DNA from 3 places in the Mesorhizobium sp. M0514 genome. Region 2 is predicted to be linked to each of the others. Evidence: predicted binding sites of a transcription regulator. Region 2 holds the regulator's gene; each other region holds the start of a gene.
What was found. Region 2 encodes PhoB, which activates phosphate uptake and scavenging genes when phosphate is short. Its sites were predicted from a motif close to TGTCATNNANCTGTCAT; they were not measured.
Positions count from the first base shown of each region.

Region 1: a site for PhoB is predicted at 2,984-3,000, ahead of ugpB (sn-glycerol-3-phosphate ABC transporter substrate-binding protein UgpB). Genes of this name have one in related genera too.
Region 3: a site for PhoB is predicted at 4,111-4,127, ahead of NKI61_RS25805 (DUF1045 domain-containing protein). Genes of this name have one in related genera too.

Region 1 covers NZ_JAMYQZ010000035.1:20,265-30,396, forward strand. The annotation lists gene tlpA (thiol:disulfide interchange protein TlpA) at 1-139, shown strand, start outside; gene NKI61_RS16300 (bifunctional diguanylate cyclase/phosphodiesterase) at 136-2,583, opposite strand; gene NKI61_RS16305 (hypothetical protein) at 2,731-2,877, opposite strand; gene ugpB (sn-glycerol-3-phosphate ABC transporter substrate-binding protein UgpB) at 3,063-4,373, shown strand; gene ugpA (sn-glycerol-3-phosphate ABC transporter permease UgpA) at 4,445-5,329, shown strand; gene ugpE (sn-glycerol-3-phosphate ABC transporter permease UgpE) at 5,339-6,187, shown strand; gene NKI61_RS16325 (sn-glycerol-3-phosphate import ATP-binding protein UgpC) at 6,195-7,256, shown strand; gene NKI61_RS16330 (ABC transporter ATP-binding protein) at 7,292-8,374, opposite strand; gene NKI61_RS16335 (ABC transporter permease) at 8,371-9,942, opposite strand; gene NKI61_RS16340 (iron ABC transporter substrate-binding protein) at 10,097-10,132, opposite strand, start outside.
Region 2 covers NZ_JAMYQZ010000076.1:1,227-11,358, forward strand. The annotation lists gene NKI61_RS25010 (ROK family protein) at 102-1,337, shown strand; gene phoB (phosphate regulon transcriptional regulator PhoB) at 1,368-2,057, opposite strand; gene phoU (phosphate signaling complex protein PhoU) at 2,074-2,778, opposite strand; gene pstB (phosphate ABC transporter ATP-binding protein PstB) at 2,820-3,644, opposite strand; gene pstA (phosphate ABC transporter permease PstA) at 3,662-4,978, opposite strand; gene pstC (phosphate ABC transporter permease subunit PstC) at 4,975-6,435, opposite strand; gene NKI61_RS25040 (substrate-binding domain-containing protein) at 6,531-7,559, opposite strand; gene NKI61_RS25045 (PAS domain-containing hybrid sensor histidine kinase/response regulator) at 8,057-10,132, opposite strand, start outside.
Region 3 covers NZ_JAMYQZ010000081.1:13,952-24,083, reverse strand. The annotation lists gene NKI61_RS25825 (sugar ABC transporter ATP-binding protein) at 1-413, shown strand, start outside; gene NKI61_RS25820 (ABC transporter permease) at 458-1,444, shown strand; gene phnN (phosphonate metabolism protein/1,5-bisphosphokinase (PRPP-forming) PhnN) at 1,447-2,076, opposite strand; gene NKI61_RS25810 (alpha-D-ribose 1-methylphosphonate 5-triphosphate diphosphatase) at 2,073-3,227, opposite strand; gene NKI61_RS25805 (DUF1045 domain-containing protein) at 3,262-3,969, opposite strand; gene iolB (5-deoxy-glucuronate isomerase) at 4,224-5,036, opposite strand; gene NKI61_RS25795 (hypothetical protein) at 5,226-5,474, opposite strand; gene iolE (myo-inosose-2 dehydratase) at 5,484-6,401, opposite strand; gene iolD (3D-(3,5/4)-trihydroxycyclohexane-1,2-dione acylhydrolase (decyclizing)) at 6,548-8,398, opposite strand; gene NKI61_RS25780 (bifunctional 5-dehydro-2-deoxygluconokinase/5-dehydro-2-deoxyphosphogluconate aldolase) at 8,432-10,132, opposite strand, start outside.

The sequences.
Region 1 (10,132 bases), on a different contig from region 2:
GACGCGTGGCTTGGCGCTAGGCCTCCCCGTCACCATGCTGATCGACGGCGAAGGCTGCCTGATCGCGCATATGAACGGACCGGCCGAATGGTCGGGACCGGATGCCAAGCGCCTGGTCGAGGCCGCACTCGCCCCTTAGGATGAGCGCAGGGCCGCCGCCGGCGGCAGCATCAAGATGCTGCCGCCGCGTTGTTTGACGCTGGCGTCGTCGTGTGCCGCCGGCGCCGCGACGCCGGTCAGTTCGCTGAACGCCTCGATCGGGCTCGGCCGGCCTAGATAGTAGCCCTGGCCGATCTCGCAGGCCTCGGCGTCGAGGAATTTCAGCTCGCCCAGCGTCTCGACGCCCTCGGCCAGAACCGGCAGGCCGAGACCGCGGCCAAGCCCCAGAACGGCGCGCACGATGGCTGCCACCTGGCCGTTGCTGTCGACTGATTTGATGAATGAGCCGTCGATCTTGATCTTGTCGAAGGGGAAGGCGCGGAGATTGGACAGCGAGGAGTAGCCGGTGCCGAAATCGTCCATCGCCACACGCACGCCAAGCGCCTTCACCTGGCGCAAGGTCGCCAGCGCGCGCGGCATGTCCTTGACCAGCGCCGTTTCGGTGATCTCGAGTTCGAGCCTGCCGGGCGTCAGGCCGGAGCCGAGCAGGACTTCATGCACCTTGCGGCTGAAATTCGGATTGTGGAGCTGCACCGCCGAGACATTGACCGCGACGGTGAGAGGGTTCTTCCAGCGCGCTGCCTCGGCGCAGGCCGTCGCCAGCACCCATTCGCCGATCTGGATGATGACGCCGCTGTCTTCGGCCACCGGGATGAAGGTCGCCGGCGACACGTCGCCGCGCTGCGGATGATGCCAGCGGATCAGCGCTTCGAACCCAACCATCCGCCCGCTGCTGATCTCCTTTTGTGGCTGGTAGACGAGGCGAAACTCATCGCGCGCCATGGCCTGGCGCAGTTCGTGCTCCATCACGCGCCGGTCTCGCGCCTCGGCGCCCATCGAGGCCTCGAAGTAACGGTAGGTGTCTTTGCCCTCGGCCTTGGCGCGATAGAGCGCGGTGTCGGCGTGGCTGACCAGGATTGTCGGCTCATCGGCGTCGAGCGGATAAAGTGCAATGCCGATGCTGGCCGATACCAGGCCGCCACCGACCGACAGCCGGTTTTCCTCGCGCATGGCAGCCAGCACCGCCTCGGCGATGCGGCCGGCCGCCTGCGGATCGGGAAGGTTCGGAGCGATGATGGCGAACTCGTCGCCGCCGAGACGCGCCAGCATCTGTCCGTGGCGGAGCACGGCGGAGGCGCATAGCGCCACCTTCTGCAGCATGGCATCGCCGGCGCCATGCCCGAACAGGTCGTTCACTTCCTTGAAGCGGTCGAGGTCGAGCAGCAGCAGCGCAAGATGCCCGCCCTTGCCGCCGCGGTCCATTGCGGCAATTTCGGCCTCGAGCCGGCCGGAGAAACTGCGGCGGTTGGGGAGCCCGGTCAGCGGGTCGAAATGGGCGAGGCGCAGGATCTCCTGCTCGGCCTTCCTGCGTTCGCGGATGTCGCGCACGGCGACAACGCTGTGCCGCTTGCCGCAATAGTCGATGCTCCTTGCGATAAGTTCGACGGGGATGGTGGCGCCGTCATGGGCTCTGAGTTCGGCTTCCTGTGCCTGTCCGCTGCAGTCGGACATGCCGGCCGCGGTGCGTTCGCCGAAGAGGTCGCCAAGCAGCATCGCGTTCAGCACTTCCGGCGCAATGCCGGTTAGCGCGGCGATGCTGTCATTGGCGCTGACGATGCGGGCGCCGTCGCAGACGATCAGCCCCTCGACGGCGGCGTTGGCGAGGCCGTGCATGCGCTCGGCCTCGAGCTTGTGACGCCGGAAGCGAAGGTCGATCCACAATGCTGCGGCTGAAAGCACCAGGATAGCCATGCTGACTGCAGCGGCGGCGAAGGCCTGCGACATCGGTTCGACCGTGAACTGCGATATCTCGATGGAGGAGTCCGGGAAGATCGACACCGCGCCCATCGCGATGAAGTGCAGGCTGCAGATCGCCAGCGTCAACAGGATGGCGGCGGCGATTGTGGCCTGCATGGACGGCCGTCGCAACACGACCAGCAGCGCCAGCGCGGCGAGGGTGACGCCTGTCAGCACCGAGACGCCGACCAGCAGCGGGTTCCAGACGATGCGCCCTTCGACCTCGAAGGCGGCCATGCCGATATAGTGCATGGCGGCGATACCGGCGCCGAGGACCGCGCCGCCGACCAGAGGGTAGTCGATGCCCCGGCGCAAGGTGGCGATCCACATGCCCGCGGCGGTCAGGGCGACGGAACCGGCGAGCGAAAGCGCCGACATTTCCGTATTGTAGGCGTTGGGGATTCCGGGAGAAAAGGCAAGCATTGCGATGAAGTGCGTCGCCCAGATACCGAAGCCGGTGGAAGTGGCTGCTATCATCAGCCAGGTATAGCGGTTGCGCTCGCTCGAGCGGTCGACATGGCGAAGCAGGTTGACCGCCGAGAAGGAAGAAATACCGCAAATGAGCGCTGCCAGTGCGACCAGTCTCAGATCGTGCTCATGCACGATACAATTATAGACCGTCAGCATCTCGCCCCACCTGCTCTCCCACAGCAATCAAGCCGTCCACTTGATTAGTATGCCACGCTTGACGAAGAATCGGTTATGCGAACTACAACTACAGCGGGTTTTTCGGGTTGTACGTTGCGGCGATCCTGTCTCATTCCAGACGCACGGTTACAGCAGCGCCTGGCGCGATGCCGCTCGGCCGATCTCGATCTGGCCGAGCGCCGGTTTGGCGGCCGCACGGTGCAGGTGCGTGGCGCTGTCACGCGGGCCCTTCACGCATCGCTGGGCGGTCGGCGATCCTTGCAGGCCCACCATGCCCCATTCTATCGCTGAGCCGGCTTGGCATTTCTCTCTGTCCTCGTTGCAAGGCGAGGGGGCGCGAAGTTAGCCGGGTATGAAATTCACGAAACAGCAACAAATCCGTTGTCCGATTGTCATCAGCGACACATATTGCGTTCGCGGGAGCGCCCCTTTCGCCAATGACAAACGGGAGATGAAACATGAAGTTGTTCGGCTTTGCGGCCGGTGTTGCCGCCACCTTGACCCTGCTTTCCACCACCTCCGCCTTCGCCGCCACCCAGATCAGTTGGTGGCATGCAATGACCGGCGCCAATGCCGAGGTGGTCGACAAGATCGCCAAGGATTTCAATGCCAGCCAGAGCGACTATGAAATTCTCCCTGTTTTCAAGGGCACCTATCCCGAAACGCTGAATGCCGGCATCGCTGCCTTTCGTGCGGGGCAAGCGCCCGACATCATCCAGGTGTTCGACGTGGGTACTGGCGTCATGATGGCCGCCGAAGGTGCGATCAAGCCGGTGGCCGATGTGCTGACCAGCGCCGGCGTGACCTTCGACAAGAGCCAGTATTTGCCCGGCATCGTCGGCTACTATTCGAAGCCGGACGGGACCATGCTGTCCTTCCCCTATAATTCCTCGTCGCCCATCCTCTACTACAACAAGGAAATCTTCCAGAAGGCCGGGCTTGATGTGAACAATCCGCCAAAGACCTGGAACGAGGTGTGGGAAGCCGCCAAGAAGATCAAGGCGAGCGGCGCCGCTTCCTGCGGCTATACCTCGACCTGGTTGACCTGGATCCACCTTGAGGCCTTCGCTGCCTGGAACGACGTTTCCTATGGCACCAACCAGAACGGACTTGCCGGAACCGACGTTGAGCTCAAGATCAATGCGCCGATCTTCGTCAATCATTTCCAGGCGCTCGCCGACCTGGCCAAGGACGGCACCTTCAAATATGGCGGCCGTACATCCGAAGCCAAGCAGATCTTTCTTGCCGGAGAATGCGGCATCTTCACCGAATCGTCGGGGGGTCTCGGTGACATCGTCAAGTCGGGCATGAACTACGGCATCGGCCAGCTTCCCTATGATAGTGACGCCAAGGGCGCGCCCCAGAACACCACGCCGGGCGGCGCCAGCCTGTGGGTGTTCGGCAACAAATCGGACGAGGAATACAAGGGCGTCGCGGCGTTCTTCTCCTACCTGTCCAAGACCGAAGTGCAGGAGTATCTGCACCAGAAGTCGGGTTATCTGCCGGTGACGCTCGCTGCCTATGAGGCGACCAAGAAGTCCGGCTTCTATGACAAGAATCCGGGCCGTGAGACGCCGATCCTGCAGATGCTGGGCAAGGCGCCGACCGAGAACTCGAAGGGCGTGCGCCTCGTCAACCTGCCGCAGGTGCGCGACATCGAGAACGAGGAGTTCGAGATGATGCTGGCCGGCCAGCAGACTGCGCAGCAGGCGCTCGACAACGCGGTCGCACGCGGCAACAAGGCGATTCAGGAAGCGATCGGAAACTGAAGCGATTTGTCAGTTGAACCTCGTCCACGCGGACCCGCGTGGACGATTTCCTGAATAGCGAGGGAATCACCCTGTCTCCACGCGTCGTCTTTCCCAACAAGACCCTGCCTTACCTGCTGGTGGCGCCGCAACTCGCCATTACGCTGATCTTTTTCTACTGGCCGACCGGGCAGGCGCTCTACCAGTCGATGCTCAGGGAAGACCCGTTCGGGCTGAAGAGCAAGTTCGTCGGGCTCGCCAATTTTCGCAAGGTGCTGGCCGACCCGGCCTACCTCAACTCGATCAAAGTTACGCTGGTGTTCTCTCTGGCGACCGCGATCGTCGCCATGGGTGTGGCCCTGTTGCTTGCCGTCATGGCCGAGAAGGTGGTGCGCGGCAAAGGCCTCTATCGCACGCTGCTGATCTGGCCATATGCGGTGGCGCCGGCGATTGCCGGCATGTTGTGGCTGTTTCTGTTCAACCCCTCGATCGGTTCGCTGGCCTACGCCTTGAGAGGTCTCGGCATCGCCTGGGATCCCTTGCTTAACGGCAACCAAGCCATGATCCTGCTGGTGTCTGCGGCTGCCTGGAAGCAGATCAGCTACAATTTCCTGTTCTTCGTCGCCGGGCTGCAGGCAGTGCCGAAGACGTTGATAGAGGCGGCGGCCATGGACGGCGCCGGGGAGACGAAGCGCTTCTGCACCATCGTTTTCCCGCTGCTCGCGCCGACGACCTTCTTCCTGCTGGTCGTCAACACGGTCTATGCGCTGTTCGACACTTTCGGTATCGTCCATGCGGTCACCGGCGGCGGGCCGGGCAAGGCCACCGAGACGCTGGTCTACAAGGTCTACAATGACGGTTTCGTCAATTTGATCCTCGGCGATTCGGCCGCGCAGTCGGTCATCCTGATGGTCATCGTCATCTCACTCACGGCCATCCAGTTCCGCTATGTGGAACGCAAAGTCCACTACGGTTGAGCGCGAGCGATGATTGGTCAGTCCCCGCTTCGCGCCCTCATCGCCCACGCCGTGCTCATCCTGGGCATCCTGATCGTCGCTTTCCCGATCTACTACACCTTCGTTGCCTCCACGCAGACGCTGCAGACCATCCTCAAGCCGCCATTGCCTCTTTTGCCCGGCGACCAGGTCTGGAACAATTACAGCGAGGCGCTGTTTGGCGGTGTCGGCCGCATCGGCGGCGTCAGTGTCGGCCGATTGCTGCTCAACACCACGATCATGGCGCTCGGCATTGCGGTGGGGAAGATTTTCATCTCGATCCTTTCGGCCTATGCGATCGTGTTCTTCCGTTTTCCGCTTCGGATGGTCTTCTTCTGGCTGATCTTCATCACGCTGATGCTTCCCGTCGAGGTGCGCATCCTGCCGACCTACAAGGTGATGGTCGATCTTGGCATGATCGACACCTATGCCGGCCTGATCATTCCGCTGATCGCCTCGGCCACCGCCACGCTTCTGTTTCGCCAGTTCTTCATGACCATTCCAGGTGAGTTGGTGGAAGCGGCGCGTGTTGACGGCGCCGGACCATGGCGCTTCTTTTTCGACATCCTGCTGCCGCTGTCGCGCACCAACATCGCGGCGCTGTTCGTCATCCTCTTCATTTATGGCTGGACGCAGTACCTGTGGCCGCTGCTTGTCACCAACAGCAACGACATGAACACCATCGTCATCGCACTTAGAAAGATGGTTTCCTTCGCCGATGCCGATACCCAATGGCATCTGGTCATGGTCACCGCGATGCTGGCCATCCTGCCGCCGATCCTGATCGTGGTGCTGATGCAACGCTGGTTCGTGCGCGGACTGGTCGATACCGAAAAGTGAGAAGCTGATGGCGACCGTCGATCTGAAGGATGTGAAGAAAGTCTATCCCGGCGGCGTCGAGGCGGTGAGGGGGGTCTCGATCGCCATTCCCGACAAGGAGCTTTGCGTGCTGGTTGGGCCGTCCGGCTGCGGCAAGTCCACGCTGTTGCGGATGATTGCAGGGCTGGAGACCATTTCTTCCGGTACGGTCGCCATCGACGGCAAGATCGTCAACAGCATCGGCCCGACCGAGCGAGACATTGCCATGGTGTTCCAGAACTATGCGCTCTACCCGCATATGAAGGTCTACGACAACATGGCCTACGGGTTGCGCAACCGGGGTACTCCCAAGGACGAGATCGACAGCAGGGTTCGCTCGACCGCCAAGGTGCTGGAGCTCACGGCGCTGCTCGACCGGCGCCCGCGCGAGCTTTCCGGCGGCCAGCGCCAGCGCGTGGCCATGGGTCGCGCAATCGTGCGCAATCCGAAAGTCTTCCTGTTCGACGAGCCGCTTTCCAACCTCGACGCCAAACTGCGCGGCCAGATGCGGGTCGAAATCAAGAATTTGCAGCGCTCGCTCGGTGTCACCTCGGTCTACGTCACCCACGATCAGCTTGAGGCGATGACGCTGGCCGATATTCTCGTCGTCATGAATGGCGGATTGGTCGAGCAGACGGGCGCGCCGCTCGACATCTACGAGAAGCCAGCCTCGACCTTCGTCGCTTCCTTCATCGGCGCACCGCCGATGAACCTTCTGCCTCTTTTGCAAGCATCGGCTGGTCCAGCGCTGACTGATGGCAAGGCGATTGACTTTGCGCCTGCGAAGGCCGCCACGCTTGGCTTCCGTCCCGAGGATGCCGACGTCACCTTCGGTGCCGAGGCACCGTCCGGCGCGCTTATTCTGCCTGCGGCGGTCGAGGCGGTCGAACCTGTGGGAGCCGAAAGCTTTCTTCACTGTGCCGCCGGCGGCAACCGCATCGTCGTGCGTGTGGCCGGCCGCGCCACGGCCAAACCCGGCGATCAACTGCGCGTCGTGGCCGGGGCCGAGAAGCTGCATTGGTTCGACAATGCTGGGAAACGAGTCGATTGACGCAGCCGCTCGCGCCAATCCGACGCATCGGCAGTTCAGGCGAAGACATGCGCCTTGCCGGAGACGGTCAGGCGCACGATCTCGCCGACGGAAGGCGCGTCGATACCCGGTTTGCGCAGGATCAGCGGCGTGCTGCCTATTGCCGCGGCGTCGGGCGGATCGGGGTTGTTCAACAACCGCACCGCAATGGTGCACATCGAGCCGGCGAATTCCGAGTCCGTCACCTCGGCGAAGATCGTGCCCGCAGGACCTGACATGCCTTCGCGCGACGTGCGCTTTACCTGCACCTGCTCCGGTCGCAGCATGATGCGGGCGATGTCGCGCCGCTCCTTCGAGTCGACGGCGATGCGGCCGAGCGAGGAGGTGGCGAAGCCGCCTGAAATCTTTGCCGGCAAGATGATGGCGTCGCCAAGAAATTCGGCGACCATGCGGTCCTTCGGCTGCATATAGAGCTCACGCGGCGTGCCGACCTGCGAGAACTTTCCGTCGCGCATCACCGCGACCTGGCTGGCGAAGGACAGCGCCTCGGCCTGGTCGTGGGTGACCAGGATGGTGGTGATGCCGGCGGCTTCGAGCAGTTCGGCCACGGCCTTGCGCATCGAGGCGCGCAGCCCCGTGTCGAGCGCCGAGAACGGCTCGTCGAGAAGCATCAGCCTGGGCTTCATCGCCATGGCGCGGGCCAGCGCCACGCGCTGCTGCTGGCCGCCGGAGAGCTGGTGCGGGCGGCGCTTGAGGATCGCCTTGTCCAGCCCGACGGTATAGGCGAGCTCGGCGATGCGCTCGGCGCGCTGATCCTCGCCGCGGGCCATGCCAAAGCCGATATTGTCGGCGATGCTGAGATGCGGGAACAGGGCGCCGTCCTGCGCCACCAGGCCTATGCCGCGGCGGTGCGCCGGCACCGCATGGCCGCCATTGGCCAGCACCTCGCCGTCAAGCACGACGCGGCCCTGGTCGGGCGCCTCGAAGCCGGCGATCAGCCGCAGCAAGGTGGTCTTGCCGCAGCCGGACGGGCCGACGATCGCGGTGCGACTGCCGCTTGCGGCGCTGAGCTCGATGCCGGCAAGGGCTGCGACCGGGCCGTAGTGCTTGGTGAGGCCACTGATTTCGAGAAAGCTCATCGCCCGGCCATCCGTTTCGACTGGACATAGAGCAGCCAGGTCAGCGGCAGCGACATCGCCACCATGATGAAGGCGTAAGGGGCGGCGGAGGCATAGTCGATCTCGCCGCTATAGGACCAGAACGCCATGGCCAGCGTGCGCGTGCCGTTGGGCGCCAGCATCTGGGTGGCGGTCAGCTCGTTCATGATGCCGAGCGCGACCAGCGCCATGCCGGCCGCAGCCCCCGGCGCCGACAGGCGAATCGTTGTCGACCAAAGCGCCTTCAGCGGCGGCCGGCCAAGGCTGGCGGCGGCGCGTTCGAGCTCGACCGGCGCCTGTGCGATCGAGGCTCTGAGGCTGATCAAGGCGCGCGGCAGGAACATTAGGGCATAGGCGACCAGGATTGTGAACAGCGTCTGGTAGAGCGGCATGGCGATGCGCACGGTAATGGTGACCAAGGCCAGCGCGATGACCACGCCGGGCAGCGAACCGACAATGTAGTTGCAGCCTTCGAGCAGCCGCTGCAGCGGTCCCGGCGCGCGGATCGAGATCCAGGCCATAGGTGTGGCGGCGATAGTGGCGAGCACGGCGCCGGCGAGCGCCAGGAATACCGTTTGGCCAAGCGCCAGGCCGATCTCGTCGAAGCGCCAGACATCGACGCCGCCGGCGACCAGCCAGCGGCCGATGGTGACGAAGGGCACGCCGATGGCGAGAAGCGTGGTGACGGCAGGCAGAGCCAGGCAGGGCAGGGTGGCGCGACCGAGCCTGGTGCGCTGCTGGCGGCGCGCGGCACCCGAGCCTACGCGGGCATAGCGTTCCTCGCCGCGCACCAGCACCTCCAGCGCGAGCAGCACGAAGCAGCAAGTCACCAGGACGCCAGCCAGCATGTTGGCGGCGGGACCGTTGAAGGTCGACTGGAACTGGTCGACGATCGCCGTGGTGAAAGTGTCGAAACGGATGAAGACGTAGAGGCCGTATTCGGCCAGCAGATGCAGGCCGACCAGCAGCGCTCCGCCGCAAATGGCCAGTCTCAGCTGCGGCAGCACGACACGCCAAAACACCCGCCATGGTCCGAGGCCAAGCGCTGCGGCCGCATCTTCCAGGGCAGGATCCAGCCGGCGCAATGCGGCCGCTAGTGGCAAATAGAGGAATGGGAAATAGGCAAGTACCGACACCAGCACGCCGGCCCACAGGCCATGCAGTCCCGGCGCCAGGGTAATCCAGGCATAAGAGTGCACGAAGGCGGGGATGGCAAGCGGCGCTACCGACAGCCAGGCCCAGAGGCGGGCGCCGGGCAGGTCGCTGCGCTCGGTCAGCCATGCCAGCGCCACCGACAGCACGGTGGCGATCGGTACGGTGAGCGCCACCAGAAGCACGGTGTTGACCAGGAGTTCACCGACGCGCGGCCGGAAGACCAGGGCCGAAGCAGTGTCCCAGCCCGTCTGCACGCCGGTCCAGATGATGAAGGCCAGCGGTAGCAGCGACAGCAGCGAGACGATTATGGCAGCAAGCGCGATCCAGGACATGGCCTGCCGGCGGGACCGCTTGGCTGCCTGGCCTGAACGTGCGAGATCGACGACAGACTGCATCACCTCACCCGCGCCACTGCCGCCGGGGCGGGGGCGCCGCAGGCGCGGCCGGAAACGCAATGTGTCGTCATGGACAATGCCATCTCGAAAACAGAGCGCTCCTGCGGAAAGTCCGGCAGGAGCGCAATCGTTGCCCTTTTAGGACGAACGCGGACTAAAGCAAGCCGGCTGCCGTCATCAGGTCCGTCAC
Region 2 (10,132 bases):
CGCAATAAACAATGACAGGGCTGCCGGCGTCTGCCAATATTTGGCTGGTGCCGTCGAACGCCTTCACTATCATGAGGCGCGAGGAGGCCGGGAGGAAACAAATGTCGGTTGGAATCCGCCACGACGATCTGCGCCGTCGCAACCGTGCGATGGTGATTTCAGCCGTGCGCCGGGCCGGCCAGCCGTCGCGGACCGAGATTGCGGCGACCACCGGCCTCAGCCACTCGACCATATCGGCAATCTCGTCTGATCTGATTCAAGAAGGCATCCTGATTGAAGGCAAACCTGGCGAGACCGGCGCACTGAAACGCGGCCGGCCGCAGGTGGGCCTTGGTCTCAACCCGGAAGCGGCGGCGGTGATGACCGTCGTGCTGTCGCTCAATTTCCTGTCCGTCACCGTCATCGACTATGCCGGCCACGTCGTCGCCGAGGAACAGCGCCGGCTGGACACGCTGACCAAGCCGCGCGACGAGCTGATTGGCGAATGCGTAGCAATCGTCCGGCGGCGGCTTGAGGATCCCGACCTCGATGTCCAGAGCATCGCCCGCATTGCCATGGGCATCCAGGGCATCACCGATTCGCAGGCGCGCGCCATGCTGTGGTCGCCGATCACGCCACTGACCGACATTGCCTTCGCCGACATGTTGGAAGCGGAATTCGGCATTCCGGCCACCATGGAGAACGACTGCAATATGATGGCGGTGGCCCTGCAATGGCGCCAGCCCGAGCGCTACCGCGACAATTTCATCGCGATCCTCTTGTCGCACGGCATCGGCATGGGACTGGTGCTGAAAGGCGAACTGTTCACCGGCACCCATTCCTCGGGCGGCGAGTTCGGCCACATGATCCACCGTCCGGGCGGCGCGCTCTGCCGCTGCGGGCGGCGCGGCTGCGTCGAGGCCTATGCCGGAAACTACGCCATCTGGCGCAGCGCCAAAATGATGGGCGAGGATGCCGAGCCGGTCGATATCGGCGACGCTGATATGCGCGCACTCGCCGCGCGCGCCCGCGAAACCGACGGCCCGGAGCGCGAAGCCTATCGCAAGGCCGGCGAGGCGCTCGGCTTCGGCCTCGGCAGCCTGTTTGCGCTGATCGATCCGGCACCCGTCGCCATGGTCGGCGTCAGCGCCGCCGCGTTCGACCTGATCGAACCGGCATTGCGCGAAGCGATCGCCCAGACCGCCGGCGGCCAGCACTCGAAGTCGATCTCCTTCGACACCGAGCCCAACGAGCTGCCGCTGATCCGCGAAGGCTGTGCCATGCGCGCGCTCGGCTTCGTCGATCAGGAGATTTTTGCGCCGGGTATTCAGCCCAAATCCGGCAAGCATGTCGCGTGAATGGCCGGCAACGGCGCGACGCGCAGGATCCTAGTCTTCCCTGATCGCGTAGCCGGCGCCGCGAATGGTACGGATGACATCCGGCATGCGGCCGTTGTTGACGGCCTTGCGCAGCCGCCCGACATGCACGTCGACGGTTCGCTCGTCTATATAGATCGTCTCGCCCCAGACATTGTCGAGCAGTTGGCTGCGCGAGAACACGCGGCCGGGATGGCGCATCATGAATTCGAGCAGCCGGAACTCGGTCGGTCCGAGCCTGATCTCGCTCTTCTTGCGGTAGACCCGGTGCGATTCTCGATCGAGCACGATGTCGCCGACCTTGAGCACGCTCGACAGCACTTCCGGCTTGGCGCGGCGCAGCAGCGCTTTCACGCGCGCCATGAACTCCGGCGTCGAGAATGGCTTGACCAGATAGTCGTCGGCACCGGTGGACAGGCCGCGCACGCGATCGCTTTCCTCACCGCGCGCGGTCAGCATGATGATCGGCAGCCGCTCGGTTTCGGGCCGCACTCTAAGCCGCCGGCAGAGCTCGATGCCGGAAACAGCGGGCACCATCCAGTCGAGCACCAGGAGATCGGGCACGTTTTCCTGCAGGCGGATCTCGGCCTCGTCGCCGCGTGTCACCACCTCGACGTGATAGCCTTCGGATTCGAGGTTGTAGCGGAGGAGCACGCCTAGCGGCTCCTCGTCCTCCACGACCATGATGCGTGGCGCGATCATAGGCAGTTCACCCTCATCAGGCCGGCGTGGCCATCGCCGTCTCGTCCTGCTTCGGACGATTGGCGGGCAATTGCTGGCCGGTCAGCACATAATACGCATTTTCGGCGATGTTGGTGACATGATCGCCGATGCGCTCAAGATTCTTGGCGCAGAACAAGAGATGCGTGCAGGCGGTGATGTTGCGAGGGTCTTCCATCATGTAGGTCAAGAGCTCACGAAACACGGACGTGTATTTGACGTCGATGCGCTCGTCGTCATTCCTGAGTTTTGCAAGAGCTGCCGCATCGGTGGCGGCATATTCCTCGACGACGCCTTGCACCTGGATCAGCACCAGCTGCGCCATGGCATCGATGGAGTGCGAGAGGTCGCGCGGCGTGACGCTCAAGCCCACGGTGCCGACGCGTTTGGCGATGTTCTTGGCGAGATCGCCGATGCGCTCGAGGTCGCCGGCCATGCGGATCGAGCCGACCACGGCGCGCAGATCGTTGGCCATCGGCTGGCGCTTGGCGATCAGCGTGATGGCGCGGTCGTCCAGTTCGCGCTGGCGCGCATCCATGATGGCGTCGTCGGAAACGACACGCTGTGCCAGCGCATTGTCCGAATTGAGCAGCGCCCTGGTCGAGCCGCTGACCATCGAGCCTGCCAGATCGCCCATGTCGCGGATCAGCTTGCTGATCTGCCCGAGCTCTTCATCGAAGGAGGCGACGGTATGTTCACCCATGATCTTGGTCCTCGTGCCTGAAAATTCACCCGCCGGACGGCTCAGCCGAAGCGGCCGGTAATGTAGTCCTGGGTGCGCTTGTCGTCGGGGTTGGTGAACATCTTGTCGGTGGCGCCCTCCTCGACGAGATAGCCGAGATGGAACATCGCTGTACGCTGCGACACGCGCGCCGCCTGCTGCATCGAGTGGGTGACGATGACGATCGTGTAGTTCTGGCGCAGTTCGTCGATCAGCTCCTCGACACGGGCGGTGGCGATCGGATCGAGCGCCGAGCAGGGCTCGTCCATCAGGATCACCTCCGGCGACACGGCGATGGCGCGCGCGATGCACAGGCGCTGCTGCTGGCCGCCGGACAGGCCGGTGCCGGGCTCCTGCAGGCGGTCCTTGACCTCGTTCCAGATCGCAGCCTTCTTCAGGCTCTGCTCGACGATCTGGTCCATGTCGGACTTGCGCTTGGCCAGCCCATGGATGCGCGGGCCGTAGGCGACGTTCTCGTAGATCGACTTCGGGAACGGGTTGGGTTTCTGGAACACCATGCCGACGCGGGCGCGCAGTTCGACGACATCGATGTTCTTGTCGTAGATGTCGTCTTCATCGAGCGTGATCTTGCCGGTCACCCGCGCCGAATCGATGGTGTCGTTCATGCGGTTGAGGCAGCGCAGGAAGGTCGACTTGCCGCAGCCGGACGGGCCGATCAGCGCCGTCACCTGGTTCTGGCGGACGTCGAGATTGACGTCGAACAACGCCTGCTTCTCGCCGTAGAAGACGCCGACCTTGTCGCCGCGCATCTTGATGACTTCGTTCGACTTGGCGTTCATTTTGTCGCCCACTGCATTCTCAAGGGACTGTTCGGTCATGATGTTCATACCAAATTGCCTTTTTTCTACCAGCGCCGCTCGAACCGGCGCCGAAGCACGATCGCGGTGATGTTCATGGCCATGAGGAAGACGAGCAGGATGATGATGGCGCCGGACATGCGCTCGACAAAAGCGCGCTCAGCCTCGTTTGCCCACATGTAGATCTGCACCGGCAGCGCGGTCGCCGGATCGAAAGGCGTCGTCGGATAATCGGCGACGAAAGCGACCATGCCGATCAAGAGCAGCGGTGCTGTCTCGCCGAGCGCACGCGCCAGGCCGATGATGGTGCCGGTAAGGATGCCTGGGGCGGCAAGCGGCAGGATGTGGTGGAACACCATCTGCATCTTGGAGGCGCCGAGCCCGAGCGCTGCCGAGCGGATCGACGGCGGCACCGCGGCAAGGGCGGCGCGCGTCGCGATGATGATGGTCGGCAGCGTCATCAAAGTCAGCACCAGGCCGCCGACGAAGGAAGCCGAGCGCGGCATGCCGAGGAAGTTGATGAACACGGCAAGGCCAAGCAGACCGAAGACGATCGACGGCACCGCCGCGAGATTGTTGATGTTGACTTCGATCAGGTCCGTAAAGCGGTTCTTCTTGGCGAACTCCTCGAGATAGATCGAGGCGGCGACGCCGATCGGCAGCGCCAGCAAAAGCACGATCACCATCATGTAGAACGAACCGATGATGGCCACGCCCATGCCCGACGTCTCGGGCCGGCTGGAGGCGCCATAGCTGAACAGGCCGGTGTTGAAATGCTCGGCCATCGCGCCTTCGGCTTTGAGCTTGTTCATCCAGTCGATCTGCTGGTCGGACACCTTGCGGCGCGCTTCATCGACGCCGAGGTCGATCTGGCCCTTGAAGGCCGAGTCGAGATTGGCGGCGGCCAGGATGTCGACGTCACGCGTCGTGCCGATCACCGACGGATCGGCGGAGACGATGTCGCGCAGCTGGACGCGGGCGCCTTCCGACAGGAAGCCCTTGAGCTTCAGCATCATCGGCTTGTTGGCCGGATCGATGCCGAGCTTGGCCACCAGCGCGTTTTCGGCGAGCTTGGGATAGTTCGCCTTGATCAGCACGGTAGGGTCGGTCGCGCGCTTGCCGGAGGGATCGATCACCTTCTCGTCGAAGGTGACCGGCAGCGTCACCGTCGTCTGCCAGAAGGCGGTGTAGCCTTTCGAGACGATGGTGATCAACATGATGGCCAGGAACGCCAGGCCCACCGAGATCGCAATCACGCCATAGATGCGGAACCGGCGTTCGGCGGCGTAGCGCGCCTTCAGCCCGATGTCGCGGCGCGGACGCGCGACGGCACCCGCCATCGTGTCCAGGGGGATGTCGGTCATTCGTACTGCTCCCGGTACTTGCGCACGATGTAGAGGGCGACGATGTTCATCACCAGCGTCAGCGCGAACAGCGTCAGGCCGAGCGCGAAGGCGACCAGCGTCTGCGGCGAGTTGAACTCGAGATCGCCGGTCAGCTGGTTGACGATCTTGACGGTGATGGTCGTCATCGCCTCGAACGGGTTGGCCGTCAGATTGGCCGCGACGCCCGCCGCCAGCACGACGATCATCGTCTCGCCGATGGCGCGCGACGCCGTCAACAGGATGGCGCCGACGATGCCGGGCAGTGCCGCCGGCAGGATCACCCGCTTGATCGTCTCGGAGCGCGTGGCACCGAGGCCGAGCGAGCCGTCACGCATTGCGCGCGGCACCGCGGTGATGATGTCGTCGGACAAAGAGGACACGACCGGGATCAGCATGACGCCCATCACCAGGCCGGCGGTGAAGATGCTCTGGCCCTGGATGAAGGGAGAGCCGCCGGTGAGGGCTGCTGAGAGGTCGCGCAGGAACGGTCCGAGCGTGACCACGGCGAAGATGCCGTAGACGATGGTCGGGATGCCGGCCAGCAGTTCAAGCGCGGGCTTGACCACCGACCGGACGCTGCGCGAGGCGTATTCGGACATGTAGACCGCCGACATCAGCCCTACCGGCACTGCGACCAGAAGCGCGACGGCGGCGATGTAGAGCGTGCCGGCGAGTAGCGGGATCAGGCCGAACTGACCCTGGCTGCCGCCGGAACCGGCGGCGGCGAAACGCGGATCCCACACCGTGCCGAAGAAGAAGCTCATCGGTGATACGCTTTCGAAGAAGGTGATCGTCTGGAACAGCATCGACAGCACGATGCCGACCGTGGTCAGGATGGCGATGGTCGAGGCCGCAAGCAGCCCCCACAGCATCAGCTTCTCGACATTGTTGCGCGCCCTGGCGCGCGGCGCGATCTGCCTCAGCGCATAGAAGGCGCCGGCGACCGACAGCGCGAAGGTCAGCACGGCGCCGAACAGGCCGAGCCGGTCCTGGACCTGGTTCGCCTCGACCGCGATCGGGATCATGTAGTCCTGTGTGTCGCTGGCCAGTGCCACGCCCTTGGCGGCGAGCAGCGGCTGCAATTCGGCGAAAGTAGCGGGAAGTGCGGTATCGCCATCGAGCCGGCGCAAGCCCTTGGCCAGGCTCTTCACCAGGCTGGCGTCGAGCGCTTCGCTGGCGACCTTTGTGTCGGCGGTGCGCTCGGGCAAAGCGGCATGGATATGCCGGTCGAGATAGAAGGAAGAGCCGATATCCCAGACGGCGAGCAAAAGGACGGCAGGCAGGACCGCGAGCAGAAAGGCCCACCAGCCATGATAATGCGCGCGCGAATGCGGCTTGACCTTGCCGGTATCCTGCGCCGCGGCGCGCTGGCGGCCGACCACAAAAGCGACCACGCCTATGACGATGATTATGGCGAGTACGAGCAAGGACGACATAACCCACCCCAGGGAAAATTCAGATCGCCGCCGCCGTTGCGGCAAGCGGCGAAATCAGGGCGCGGAGTTCATCCGCGCCCTGATCCGTCCGTTGATTACATTGTCTTTCCGGCGGCGAAGGCGTCGCGCTGGCCCTGACGTTCGGCGTCGGGAGCGGAAACCAGGCCGTACTGGGCGAGCGGGCTTTCCGGGCCGATCATCTGGTCATCAAGGAAGAACTCGACATATTCCTTGAGGCCAGGAACGACGCCCAGATGCGCCTTCTTGACGTAGAAGAACAACGGCCGCGACACGGGGTACGTGCCATCGGCGATGGTCTGCGTCGAAGGCACGATGCCTTCCACGGTAGCGACCTTCAGCTTGTCGGCATTGTTCTCGTAGAAGGCGAGGCCGAACACGCCAACGCCGGTCTTGTTGGAGTCGATGCGGGCGAGCGTCTCGGTGTAGTCGCCGTCAATGTCGACAGCCTTGCCGTCCTTGCGGATGGCGATGCAGGTCTTGCCGATTTCCTTGTCGTCGGCGATGCCGGCAGCCTTCAAAGCGGCCTTGTCGCAGCCGGCGTCGAGCAGCTTGGTCTCGAACACTTCACGGGTGCCGTGCTTCTCACCCGGGATATAGGCGGCGATATCCCAGTCGGGCAGCTTCGGATTGACCTGGTTCCACTTGGTGTTCGGGTTGTCGACCAGCTTGCCGTCGACCACCAGCTTGGCGGCGAGCGCCTTGTAGATGTCGGCGGGAACCAGCGCCCAGTCCGGACCCTTGATGTCGGTGGCAAAGACGATGCCGTCATAGCCGATGCGGACTTCCTGGACGTCCTTGACGCCGGCGTCGGCGCAGGACTTCAGCTCGTCCTTCTTGATCGGGCGCGAGGAGTTGGCGATGTCGATCGTGTCTTCGCCGACGCCCTTGCAGAACTCCTTGATGCCGGCGCCGCTGCCGCCGGACTCGACCACCGGGGTCTTGAAGCTGATGAAAGTTTCGCCGAACTGCTCGGCGACGATCTTGGCGTAAGGCAGCACGGTCGACGAACCGGCGACCTGGATCTGGTCACGCGCAGCGGCGACACCGGACGATGCGGCGAACGCTACCGCCACGGCCGATGCCGTAACGAGGAATTTCTTCATGTGGCCTGCTCCTGTTCGGAAGATGGTCTCTTGGCGCCCTCTTCAAACCGGCGCCCGCTGAGGCCAATAGCCTTCGATTATTACAGTCGCATGACAGTTTCGTGTCAGCCCGGTAACGTCGCACAGACGTCTTGTGGGCCGCACCCTTTAAGCCGGTTTGTGGGAATGGAAGTTGCCGCTGGAATCATACGCTTGCGCAATTCGTGCTGGCATCAAGTCCCGGCACACCGCAGGCCGCGATGCCGAGAAAGAAAAACCGGACGGGAGCGCGTTGCCCGTGGCCAGAGCGAATCTTGGCCGAGCCATCGCCAAAAACAGGTCCGTTGGGGTAGATTCGACGCTGTTTCTTGTCGGCGGTCGCTTGCTCCCGCCCGTAACTGAATGAGCGGTTTCGTTGCGACCATTGTCCTGACTGGGCGCTAGCTTTGATATGGTGCGATCGCACCATAGCCTTGGCTGTTGCGGCGCGGCCGAATCCCGGCCGGCGCCGCAGGTTGCTATCCAGCGTCTCGTTGGGCTTCGCCTGATATGCCGACCCAGCGCTCGACCTTTTCGAGCAGCGCCCTGGGGCTGATCGGCTTGGGCAGATAGTCGTCCATGCCGGCTTCCAGGCAGCGCTCGCGGTCGCCCTTCAAGGCATGCGCGGTGACGCCGACGATCGGGATATGCATACCCGTATGTTCTTCAAGCCGGCGAATTGCGGCGGTGGCCTCGAGCCCGTTCATCTCCGGCATCGAGACGTCCATCAGGATGATGCGCGGATTAAGCCGGCCGAAGGCGTCGAGCGCCTTGCGGCCGTTGCCGACGATTTCGAAACTGTAGCCGGTTTCGCCGATTATCTGGGTGAACACCATCTGGTTCACCTCATTGTCTTCGGCAACGAGGATGTCGAGCCGGCGTTCGTCCCCGGCGGCCCGGGCGCGGGCACGAACCGGCGGCGGTTGCAGCAAGGCGCGTTCCGATGCAGCGAGCGGCGGCTTTGCCGGCGACGGTTCGTGCCTGTCGCCGCCGGAACCGCTGCTTGCCGCCGGCAGCACACGGCCGCCCGTGATATTGTGATGGTGGCGCTGGATGGTGGCGACCAGCGTTTCCAGAAGCACCGAGGAACGCGCCGGCTTGATCAGCTGGGCGTCGATGCCGAGATCGCGATAGCTGGTGTTGGCGAGCGACTGGTCGACCGAGGTCAGCATGATGATCGGCGTGTCGGCCAGCCCTGCGGTGTTGCGCACGACGCGCGCCATTTCGGCGCCGCTCATCCCCGGCATCTGATAATCGAGCACGACGCAGTCGACCGGCACGCCGTAGGCAGCCGCGGCGACCAGCACCTTGAGCCCTTCGGGTCCGCTTTCGGCGGCGCAGGAATCGAAGGTCCATGACGCCATCTGCTCGCTCAGGATCGATCGGTTGACGGCATTGTCGTCAACGATCAGCACCCGTGAGCCGGTCACGTCGACCGGCATGATCCGCCGTCCGGTCTGTTCCTCGGCCCTGGGCAATGTCACGGTGAACCAGAAGGTCGAGCCCTTGCCTTCGGCGCTCTCGACACCGATCTCGCCGCCCATCAACTCGACCAGCCGCGAGGTGATGGCGAGCCCGAGCCCTGTGCCTTCGTGGCGTCTGGTCGACGAGGTGTCGGCCTGACTGAATTTTTCGAAGACGAGCTTCAGTTTCTGCTGCGGAATGCCTATGCCGGTGTCGGTGACCGAAACGGTAAGCTTTGTCCCCGTCGGCCCCCTTTGTCCGGTCACGTCGACCAGCACGTGGCCTTCGTCGGTAAACTTCACCGCGTTGCCGACCAGATTGGTGACGATCTGCCTGATGCGACCGACATCGCCGACGAACAGGCTTTCCAAGCCCGGCTCGACGCGCACGATCAGCTCGAGGTCCTTCTCCTTGGCGCGGGTCGATATCAGCGTCGCCACGTCCTCGATCGCTTCGGGCAGGTTGAAGGGCGCAGGGTCGAGCACCAGCTGTCCGGCATCGATCTTGGAGAAGTCCAGTATGTCGTTGATGATGGTCAAGAGCGCGTTACCCGATTTGACGATGATGTCGGTGAACGTCTTCTGCTTGGGATCGAGGTCGGATTTGGCCAGCAACTCGGCCATGCCGAGTACGCCGTTCATCGGCGTGCGGATCTCGTGGCTCATATTGGCCAGGAATTCCGACTTGGCGCGGTCGGCCAGCACGGCGCGCTGGCGCGCCTCGCGCAGTTCGGCCTCGCGCAGCTTCAGTTCGGTGATGTCGGTGGTCGACCCAATCAGATAGAGCGAACCGTCGGACGCGATCATCGCGCCCTTGCGGGCGAACTGGTGGCGCACGCTGCCGTCGGCAAGCGTCACCGTTTCCTCGATCTCCTGTGTATCGCCTGTGCGCAGCACGGCGAGATCGCTGTTGACGAAGGCTTCGCCGTCCTCGCCGAAAATCTCGATGTCCGTTTTGCCGATCGCGTCTTCCCTGCGGAGGCCGGTGAGGTCGCACCAGCCCTTGTTGACGTAGAGCTGCCTGAGGTCGGAGCGCTTGGCGTAGATCGACACCGGCACGTTGTCGATGAGATTGCGGAACACCTCGTTCTC
Region 3 (10,132 bases), on a different contig from region 2:
CGAAGCGTCGACTGGTGTCGGCAAGCGCCGAGACCGCCACCGCCGAGAAGCAGAAGAGCAATCTCGGCATCAAGGCGCCGTCGGTGCAGACGCGAACCGGCACGCTGTCGGGCGGCAACCAGCAGAAGGTGGTGCTGGGCAAATGGCTGGCGATGAACCCGAAGGTGATGATCCTCGATGAGCCTACGCGCGGCATCGATATCGGCGCCAAGGCCGAGATTTACGGGCTGATGCGAGCCTTGGCCGATGCCGGCGTGGCCGTGCTGATGATCTCCAGCGACATGGAAGAGGTGATCGGCGTGTCCGACCGCATCGCCGTCATGCATGAGGGCCAGATCTCGGGCATTCTCGACAAAGAACAATTCAGCCAGGAAAACGTGCTGTTGCTGGCGGTCGGCAAGCCGGCAAACTAGCGGGCTTCAGGCGATTGCCGGTCCGGCGCATTGGGGAGAAGACGATGAGCAAAAAAGATCTCGGCCTGCTGATCCTGATCCTGGTGGTCGGCGCCGTGGTGACCGCCATCAACCCGCGCTTTCTTTTGCCGATCAACCTCGCCAACACCTCGAACCTGATCGGCCTGTTCGGGATCCTCGCCATCGGCCAGGCCTTCGTCATCATTACCGGCGGCATCGAATTGTCGGTGGGATCGCTGGTGGCGCTGCTCGGCACGCTATTCATCGATTTCATCGCCGTGCGCGACATGCCATGGCCGCTGGCGCTGCCGCTGATCCTGGTGCTGGGCGGCATCATCGGACTGGCGCATGGCTGGCTGATCACAAGGCTGAAATTGCAGCCCTTCGTGGTCACGCTGTGCGGCCTTTTGATCTATCGCGGGGTCGCCCGTTTCTATACCGCCGACGGCACCGCCGGCTTCGCCTTCGGCCAGAATTTTCCCGAGCTCGAATTCCTCACCGCGGGCCGCAGCTATGGCGTGCCCAACAGCTTCATCGCACTGATCGTCATTTCGATCGTCATGTGGGTGGTGCTGCACCGCTCGGTGTTCGGACGCTACCTCTATGCCATCGGCAAGAACGAAGAGGCGGCGAAATATTCGGGAATTCGCACCGGCCGTGTCGTCATGGCCGCCTATGTCATCTGCGGCGTGCTGACGGCGCTGTCGGCGATCTATTTCGCCATGTACACGCGCTCGATCTCGCCGGCCAGCCACGGCCAGTTCTACGAGCTCTACGCCATTGCCGCCGCCGTTCTCGGCGGCTTCTCGCTGCGCGGCGGCGAAGGCTCGCTGGTCGGCGTCATCCTGGGCACCGTGCTGCTGCAGGAGTTGCAGAACCTGGTCAATCTGCTCGGCATCCCGTCCTCGCTCAACTTCGCGGTGATGGGCGGCGTGATCCTGATCGGCGTGCTGGTCGACCAGCAATGGGGCGTGTTCCGCGCAAGGCGGCTGATGCTCGATGCCAGCCGGAAGACTGTCGCGGCGGAGTAGCGCTACATCACGCCGGATATATCCGAGAAGGCCATCGCCTTGCGCAGCACCTCGGCGAAGCGTTCTCCGGCGGCTTCGCGCTGGCCGCCATTGTCGATCGAGGTGACGCCGGAGCCGGACAAAGCGATATTGGCGCTGCGGGCGAGCCGAGCCAGCACTTCGCCGCGCGATTCGCGGCCGCGCTGGGCGAGACGCTCGGCGAGGATTTCCGGCGAGGCGGTGATCTCGACGACAGCCAGATTGGCATAGCGCTCCCGCAGCACCGGGATGACTGCGCGCGAGACATTGGCGACCGCGACATAGCCGTTGGCGATGGACGAGTCGACATCGGCCGGAATGCCGTAGCGCAGCCCGTGCGCCTCCCAGGAAATGGCGAAGGCGCCGTCGGCCTCGGCTTCGGCAAAGGCTGCGTCGGCCAGCGTGTCGTGATCCTCGCTTGCGGCGTCGCTCGGCCTGGTGATGACCCGGCGGACGAACTCCAGCCTCGTCTCGTCGGCAAACAAGGTGCGGGCATAGCCGATTACCGTATCCTTGCCGGCGCCGCTCGGGCCGACGACGGCGACAAACACGCCGTTGCGGAGCGGAAAGGCCTCGCTGCTGAGTTCGCGGTCGATCGACGCCAAGACCATCAGGCGACCCGGCGCCCTTGGCGCCAGACAGTGCGCACGACCGGCACATGGTCGTCGACGCGCACACGCACCAGATCGGCGCGGCGGCCCTGTTCGATGACGCCGCGGTCGTTGAGGCCGATCGCCTCGGCCGGATTCTTCGACACCATCGCAACCGCCTGCGGCAGGGAAATGCCCTCGACGACGTCGCCGAGGAAGAAGGCCGACTGGATCAGGCTGAAGGGAATGTAGTCGGACGACAATATGTCGAGCAGGCCGTCGCCGGCCAGCGTGCGGGCCGAGACATTGCCCGAATGCGAGGAGCCGCGCATGACGTTGGGCGCGCCCATCAGTACGCCGAGCCCGGCATCCTTCGAGGCCTTGGCGGCTTCCAGCGTGGTCGGGAATTCCGCGACGCGCACGCCCTGCTCGATCGCCTCGTCGACATGGCCTGATGTGGCGTCGTCATGGCTCGCCAGCACAATGCCCCGCTCGTTGCAGGCGGCTGATATCGCCACCCGGTTCGGTCCCGAATTCTTCGCCGATTCCGACATCCGCTTTTCGCAGAACAATTGGAAGTCGCGATCGGTCAATTTCAGCTTGCGCTGATAGTAATGGGCGTAGGTCTCGAGATTGACGAACTGACGCTGTCCCGGCGCATGGTCCATCAGCGAGGCCAGCTTGACCCGCTCGTCGCCATCGAAATTGGCGAAAGCCCGCAAGCAATCCGGCGCCGAGACCTCGCAGCGCAGGTGCAGGAAATGGTCGGCCCGCAACCGGTCTTTCGCGACGCTGTCCTCGATCGCGCCGGCGAGCTTGCGGATGTGGTCGGAGGTAATATCCGCGTCATCGTCCATGCCGACACGCAAAGCGTCGAGCACGGTGGTGATGCCGGCGGTGGCCACCTGCGCGTCATGGGCAAGGACGGCGGCGATCGGGTTCCAGCGCACTTTCGGGCGCGGCGCATAGTGGCCTTCGAGATGGTCAGTGTGCAGCTCGACCAGGCCGGGAATGATGTAGTCGCCGCCCATGTCCTCGCCGCCCATGCTCCCCCCGGTGTGGCCGGTGCCGGCGTCGACGCCGGAGATAAAACCGTCGCGCAGCACGAGCGACCCTTCGACGATCTCGTCGGCAAGCACGATGCGGGCGTTGTGGAGAACAGTTTCGGCGGTCATTCAGGCAGTCCTTGCTTACTCGGACGAATTGCGGTCAGGCGGTTTTTCGGGCAGCGCGGCGGCCGAGCGCATGATGCGAAAGCACCATGAACGGAGCGCCCGGTTCGGTTTCGACGAACAGCGTCAGCGCATCCACCAGCACCGGCTGCTGCAGCACATCGGCGAACAGGCTGTCAATTGCCGCGCGCAGACGTTGGCTTTCCTGCGGCCCGGCCCGGCCGGACAGTGTCATGTGGAAGCGAAAGGTCTCAAACACATAGGGATAGCCCCACTGGCAGAGATTGCGGAACTCGGCCGGCTTCAGCGAATCCGGGCTGCGCCGCTCGATCTCGGCCTCGGTGAGCGGCGCGCGAAAACGGTCGAAGCTAAGCACGACATCATCGGCGAAACGGTTGAGCGGCGGCAGCGGGCCTTCCGGCAGCAAAGCGAAGAAACCATCGATCTGGCTGACGACCAGGCGCGGGATGGTGACCGTCGGCATTGCTTCGGCAAAGGCGTCCAGCGCCGCGCGCAACGAGCTTTCGGTTTCGTTGGCGGCCAACCGGAAGGGCGCTTTCAGCGTCGCATGAAAACCGTAGCGCCGCGCCGATGCGGTGTGAAAGGCGACTTCGGCCGCCGACAGCTCGCCCACCGCCTCGACCGGCCTCGCGGCGGCGCCAAAGGGGTCGCGGCCCAGCCAGTTGGCGGCGATCCGCGCCAACGGCTCGTCCTGCCTTGGGGTGAAATAGATGGCGTAGCGCATCGAAAATCCTCCTTAAAGCGCGCCGAAACCGAACCGATGGCGCGACGCGCTTTAAGTCTTTAATTTGCTGCATGTCGTCATCCCAAAAAAGCTGCGCACTTTTGGGCGACATGCACTAGCCCGCTGCCATAAGTGATTTCCATGACGGATTGACGAAGCTTATGCGGGTTTTCGAAGGCAAATCGACCCCATGGATCGTTAGCCGACGATTTTTCGCTGCTGGACTAACAGCTTCCGGCGCAAGCGAAGGCCGATCAGGCCTTCGTCAGCCACTCGTGCTCGGGCGCGTTGTGGAACTTCCACGTCCGCTTCGGCCCGGCCATGACGTTGAGGTAATAGAGGTCGTAGCCGTGGCAGGCGGCGCAGGGGTGATAGCCCTTGGGCACCAGCACAACATCGCCGTCCTCGATCGCCATGGCTTCGTCCAGCTCGCGGGCGCCGGTCTTGTCGGCGTCGGTGTAGACGCGCTGGAAGGCAAAACCCTGCGGCGGGTTGAGGCGGTGGTAGTAGGTTTCCTCGAGATAGGATTCGGCAGGCAGATTGTCCTGGTCGTGCTTGTGCGGCGGGTAGCTCGATGTGTGGCCGCCGGGCGTGATGACCTCGACCACCAGCAGCGAGTCGGCGGGCTTGCCCTCGGGCAATATGTTGGTGACGTAGCGCGTGTTGGTGCCTTTGCCCCGAGTCTCCTGGCCGAGGTCGTCGGGTGCGATGACGCGAATGGGCAAGCCGCCGCCCAGGCCCGGCGCCGAGCAGACCGCGAGTTCGAGATCGGTGTCGGCGGTGACCGACCAGTCCGAACCCTCCGGGATATAGACCGACCACGGCTTGCCCTCGAAGGGCGACATGCGCTCGCCGAGCAGGCCGAGTTCCTGGCCGCCGGCCTTTGCCGTGCCCTTGCCGGTGACGAACACCAGGCAGACTTCGCGATCCTGCGTCTTGCCGGATGCGGTCTCGCCCGGCTTCAGCCGGTGCAGGTCGAAGCCGACATAGGTCCATCCGGCGCTTTTGGGCGTGACATGGGCGACGCGGCCATGGCCCTTGTCGGCTTTGACGAGCAGTTTCGACATGTTTTGTCTCCTATCGCAAGTCTTCGAGGTCGGCCTCTCAACTTCGTCATCCTAGGGCGAAGCAGGAACGAAGCTCCGTCGCGAAGACCCTAGGATGACGAAGCGAGGGACGTTCCGGCAATCACCGACGTAGGCGATACGCCAGGTGTCGAGTGTCCGACCCGCAAGCCCTTCCGAGCCGCGGCCGCTTCATTCCTTCGGTTCGGCGTCCGCCTTCGCTTCGCCGGTCTGCGGTCGATCAGGCGCAGCCTTGCTCTCCTCCACCGGCTTGTAAAGATAGAAGAACTGCCACACCGCGTAGGCGGCAAAGCCGAGCGCAATGATGCCCCAGAATGGGGTGCCGGAGGCGAATTCTATTCCGGCCCAGATCACGCAGACGGCGACGACGGCAACGCGCCGCCACAGCGGCCGGAAGAACGGGTGCTCGTAATCCTTCATCGGATCGCCTCAGGCATTGGGAAAGCCTTGCGTTTCCACGGCGTAGCCGGCAGCCGTCATCACGCGCATCAATTCCTTGTGGCCGACCTGCGCCATCTTGAGCGGCGGGTTCTTCTTCGGGTCCTGCTCGGCCTCGACGACGAACCAGCCTTCATAGCCATGGTCGGCGAAGCGCTGCACAATGGCGCCGAAATCGAGCGAACCGTCGCCGGGCACCGTGAAGGCACCGAGCGCCACGGCGTCGAGAAAGGACTGTTTCGTGCGGTCGAGCCCGTCGATCACGCCCATGCGCACATCCTTCACATGGACATGGCTGATGCGCTTGTGGTGGTTGTCGATGGCGCGCAGCACGTCGCCACCGGCAAAGGCGAGATGCCCTGCATCGAGCAGCAACGGAATGCCTTCGCCGGAATGGCGCATGAAGGCATCGAGCTCCGGCTCGGTCTCGACCACTGCCGCCATGTGATGGTGATAGGACAGCGGCATGCCTTGCTCGGCGCACCATTCGCCGAATTCGGTGAGGCGCCTGGCATAGGCCCTCATCTCGTCGTTGGACAATTTCGGCTTGGTGGCGAGAGGCCTGGAGCGATCACCCTGGATCGAGCGGCCGACCTCGCCATAGACGATGCAAGGCGCATTCACCGCCTTGAACAGGTCGATCATCGGCTGGATGCGATCCTTGTTCTTGCCCATGTCCTCATCGACCAGCGTGCCTGAGAACCAGCCGCCGCACAGCGTCACGTCGGCCTTTTTCAGGATCGGCAGCATGATTTCGGGGTCGTTTGGGAAACGCCGGCCCATTTCCATGCCGGTGAAGCCGGCAGAGCGCGACTGGCGCAGGCACTCTTCCAGCGAGACGTCGTCGCTGAGTTCGGCAAGATCATCGTTCCACCACGCAATGGGGGACATGCCCAGTTTGGCTTTCAAGTTTTAGCTCCGGTTTCTTGTTCACCCTCCCGTTGTGGGGAGGGTCGCTGCGAAGCAGCGAGGTGGGGTGCGGCGCCAGCCCCCCACCCGGACCTTCGGTCCGACCTCCCCACAAGGGGGAGGTAGGGGGCAGCGCTGACTTAGCATCAATCGCCAATAGTCTGCATCTGCCGCTTTTCGTCATAGGCCTTGCGGGCTGCGTTGACCTGCGGCCGTGCGGAGACTTCCGGCACCGCGACATCCCACCAATGGCCGCCGGCATCGGTGGAAATCAGCGGGTCGGTGTCGATGACCAGCACGGTGGTGCGGTCGTTGGTTTTCGACTTTTGCAGCGCGGTCTCCAGGCCGGTGATCGACGGCACCTTCTCGGCAATAGCGCCCATGCTGGCCGCATGCGCCGCGAAGTCGATGTCGGGCAAGATCTCGTGGCGCGCGTCCTTCAGGAGGTTGTTGAAGTTGGCGCCGCCGGTGGCCATCTGCAGCCGGTTGATGCAGCCATAACCCCTGTTGTCGAGCACCACGATGGTCAGCTTCAGGCCAAGCATCACCGACGTGGCGATTTCGGAATTCATCATGAGGTAGGAGCCGTCCCCGACCATTACGACGACCTCCTGGTCGGGCTTGGCCATCTTGGCGCCGAGCCCGCCGGCAATCTCGTAGCCCATGGTCGAGAAGCCATATTCGCCATGGTACGAGCCGGGCGCGCCCGCCTGCCAGAGTTTATGCAGTTCGCCCGGCAGGCCCCCCGACGCATTCAGCAAGGTCACGCCGGACCCCAGCGCGCGCTGCACGGCGCCGATCACCTGCGCATCCGAGGGGAAGGCGGCGTTGGTCGACGCCGTCACCTTGGAGGCTTCGGCCTGCCAGGCCTTCTTGCCCCGGGTCGCATTGTCGGTCCATGTCGCCGGTGCTTTCCAGCCCCCCAGCGCCGCACCGAGTTCGACAAGCCCTTCGGCCGCGTCGGCGACCAGCGGCAGCGCACGATGCTTGCCGGCATCGAAAGGCTGCACGTTGAGTCCGATGATGGTCTTGCCGGAATTCTTGAACAGCGCCCATGAGCCGGTGGTGAAATCCTGCAGGCGGGTGCCGATCGCCAGCACGACATCGGCCTCTTCCGCCAGCCGGTTGGCCGCGGACGTGCCGGTGACGCCGACTGCCGCCATGTTGAGCGGATGTGTGTCGGGCAGCGAGGATTTGCCGCCTTGCGTCTCGCAGACCGGAATGCCGGCGCTCTCGGCCAATTTCGCCAGTTCATCCGAAGCCTGCGAATACAGCACGCCGCCGCCGGCGATGATCAGCGGTTTTTTCGCACCCTTCAGCGCGGTGACCGCCGCCGCCAATTCATGCCGGTCCGGACGCGGCCGGCGCTGGTGCCAGACGCGCTCGGCGAAAAAGCTCTCGGGATAGTCATAGGCCTCGGCCTGCACGTCCTGGCAGAGCGACAGCGTCACCGGGCCGCATTCCGCCGGATCGGTCAGCACCTGCATGGTCCGCGCCAATGCCGGGATGATCTGCTCGGGACGGGTGATGCGGTCGAAATAGCGCGACACCGGACGGAAGCAGTCATTGACCGTCGCTGTGCCGTCGGAAAAGTCCTCGGCCTGCTGCAGCACCGGGTCGGGAATGCGGTTGGCGAAGACATCGCCCGGCAAAAACAGGACGGGCAACCTGTTTACATGGGCGAGCGCCGCCGCCGTCACCATGTTGAGCGCACCGGGGCCGATCGATGAGGTCGCGGCCATGAAACGGCGGCGGAAATTGGCCTTGCCATAGGCGATCGCCGCATGCGCCATCGCCTGCTCATTGTGGGCGCGGAAGGTCGGCAATTCGTCGCGCAGCTGGTACAGCGCCTCGCCGATGCCGGCGACATTGCCGTGACCGAAGATCGCCCACACACCGCCGAAGATGGGCACTCGTCTGCCGTCGATCTCGGTCATCTGCTTGCTCAGAAAGCGGGTCAGCGCCTGCGCCATCGTCAGGCGGATTGTCTTGCTCATGGTGTTTTCCTCCGCAGTCCTCTTGCCGCGCCTTTATGCTGCTTTACGGCCACGCGCGGCAAGCCACGCTTCGGTCAACTGTTCGAAGCGCGCGGCCATGTCGGCGATAGCCTCGTCATCCGTCATCTTGCCCGCCAGCCATTGTTCGGCGGCGTGGACGAAGATGGTGCGGCCGACGGCAAAGCCCTTGACGATCGGCGCCTTGGCGGTGGCGGCAAAGGCCGCTTCCAGTTCGTCCTGCGGCGCTTCGAGACCCAGCAGCACGACGCCACGACACCAGGGATCGTGCTTCAGGATCACCGCTTCGATCTTGGCCCAGGCGCCGGCCGACGCCTGCGGTTCGAGCTTCCACCAGTCCGGCTTGATGCCAAGCGCATAGAGTTCTTCCAGGGCGCGCGGGATCGTCGTGTCATCGAGCTTGCCGTGCTTGCCGGCGATGATCTCGACCAGAAGCTCCCGGCCGACCTTCCGCGCGGCTTCGAACAGCGAGCGCAGCTTCTGCTGCTGCTCTTCCTTGAGCTCTGCCGGATCGTCGGGGTGATAGAAGCACAGGCATTTGATGCAGTGGTCGACCGGCCATTCCACCAGTTGCGAGCCGATGTCCTGCGAGAACTCGAAGCGCAGCGGCCGCGAGCCCGGCAGTTCGACGGGACGGCCGAGCCAGGCAAAGGGGTGGCGGGCGAATTCGAACATCGCCTCGCGGCCATGCTTCTCGTCGATCAGCATGCCATAGCCGTCGCGGCCGGCGGCGACTTTTACCGCGGCCTTGACCGCCAGCACCTTGAAGTCGCGGATGCGCGCCGGGTCGGCGCCGGTCCTGGCGGCGACGTCCTCGAGCTGCACACGGTGGTCGCAGGCGAGCGCCATCATCGAGGGGATATCGCGGCGGCGGGTCGTCGCCCAATGGATGTGGTTGATCGCCTCGTCCTTGCGCAGAGCGAGATCCTTGCTGCCGTTCTTGAGGAAGAACTGCAATTCCTCGAAGGTCGGATATTCCGGCGCGCAGAGCAGCCGCGACACGGCAAAGGCGCCGCAGGCATTGGCCCAGGTCGCCGCTGTCGCATGATCTTCGCCACCCAGCCAGCCGCGCAGGAAACCGGACATGAAGGCATCGCCCGCGCCCAGCACATTATAGATCTCGATCGGAAAGCCCTTGCCGACGATACCGTCTTCCAGATCGTCGCTGATCGGCCCGTCATAGACGATGCAGCCCATGGCGCCGCGCTTCAGTACGATGGTTGCGTTGGACAGCGCGCGGATCGTCTTCAGCGCGCTCAGGCAATCGTCGGCGCCCGAGGCGATCATGATCTCTTCCTCGGTGCCGACGATGAGGTCGCAATCGGGCAGCACCGTCTTCAGCTGGGCCGAGACGCGGTCGGATTTGACATAGCGCTCAAAACCCTCGGCATGCCCTGCGAGTCCCCAGAGGTTGGGGCGGTAGTCGATGTCGAACACCACCTTGCCGCCCCTGGCCTTGATGATGCGGATCGCCTTGCGCTGGGCGGCGTCGCTGTTGGGTCGGGAAAAATGCGTGCCGGTGACGACGATGGAACGGGCCGAGGCGATGAAGGCTTCATCGATGTCTTCTTCGGCGAGCGCCATGTCGGCGCAGTCGCTGCGATAAAAGATCATCGGCGAGACGCCTTCGCTCTCGACCGAAAGCAGCACCAGAGCCGTCAGCCGTTCCTTGTCGGTCTTCAGCCCGTCGACATTGACGCCTTCGCGCCGCAGCTG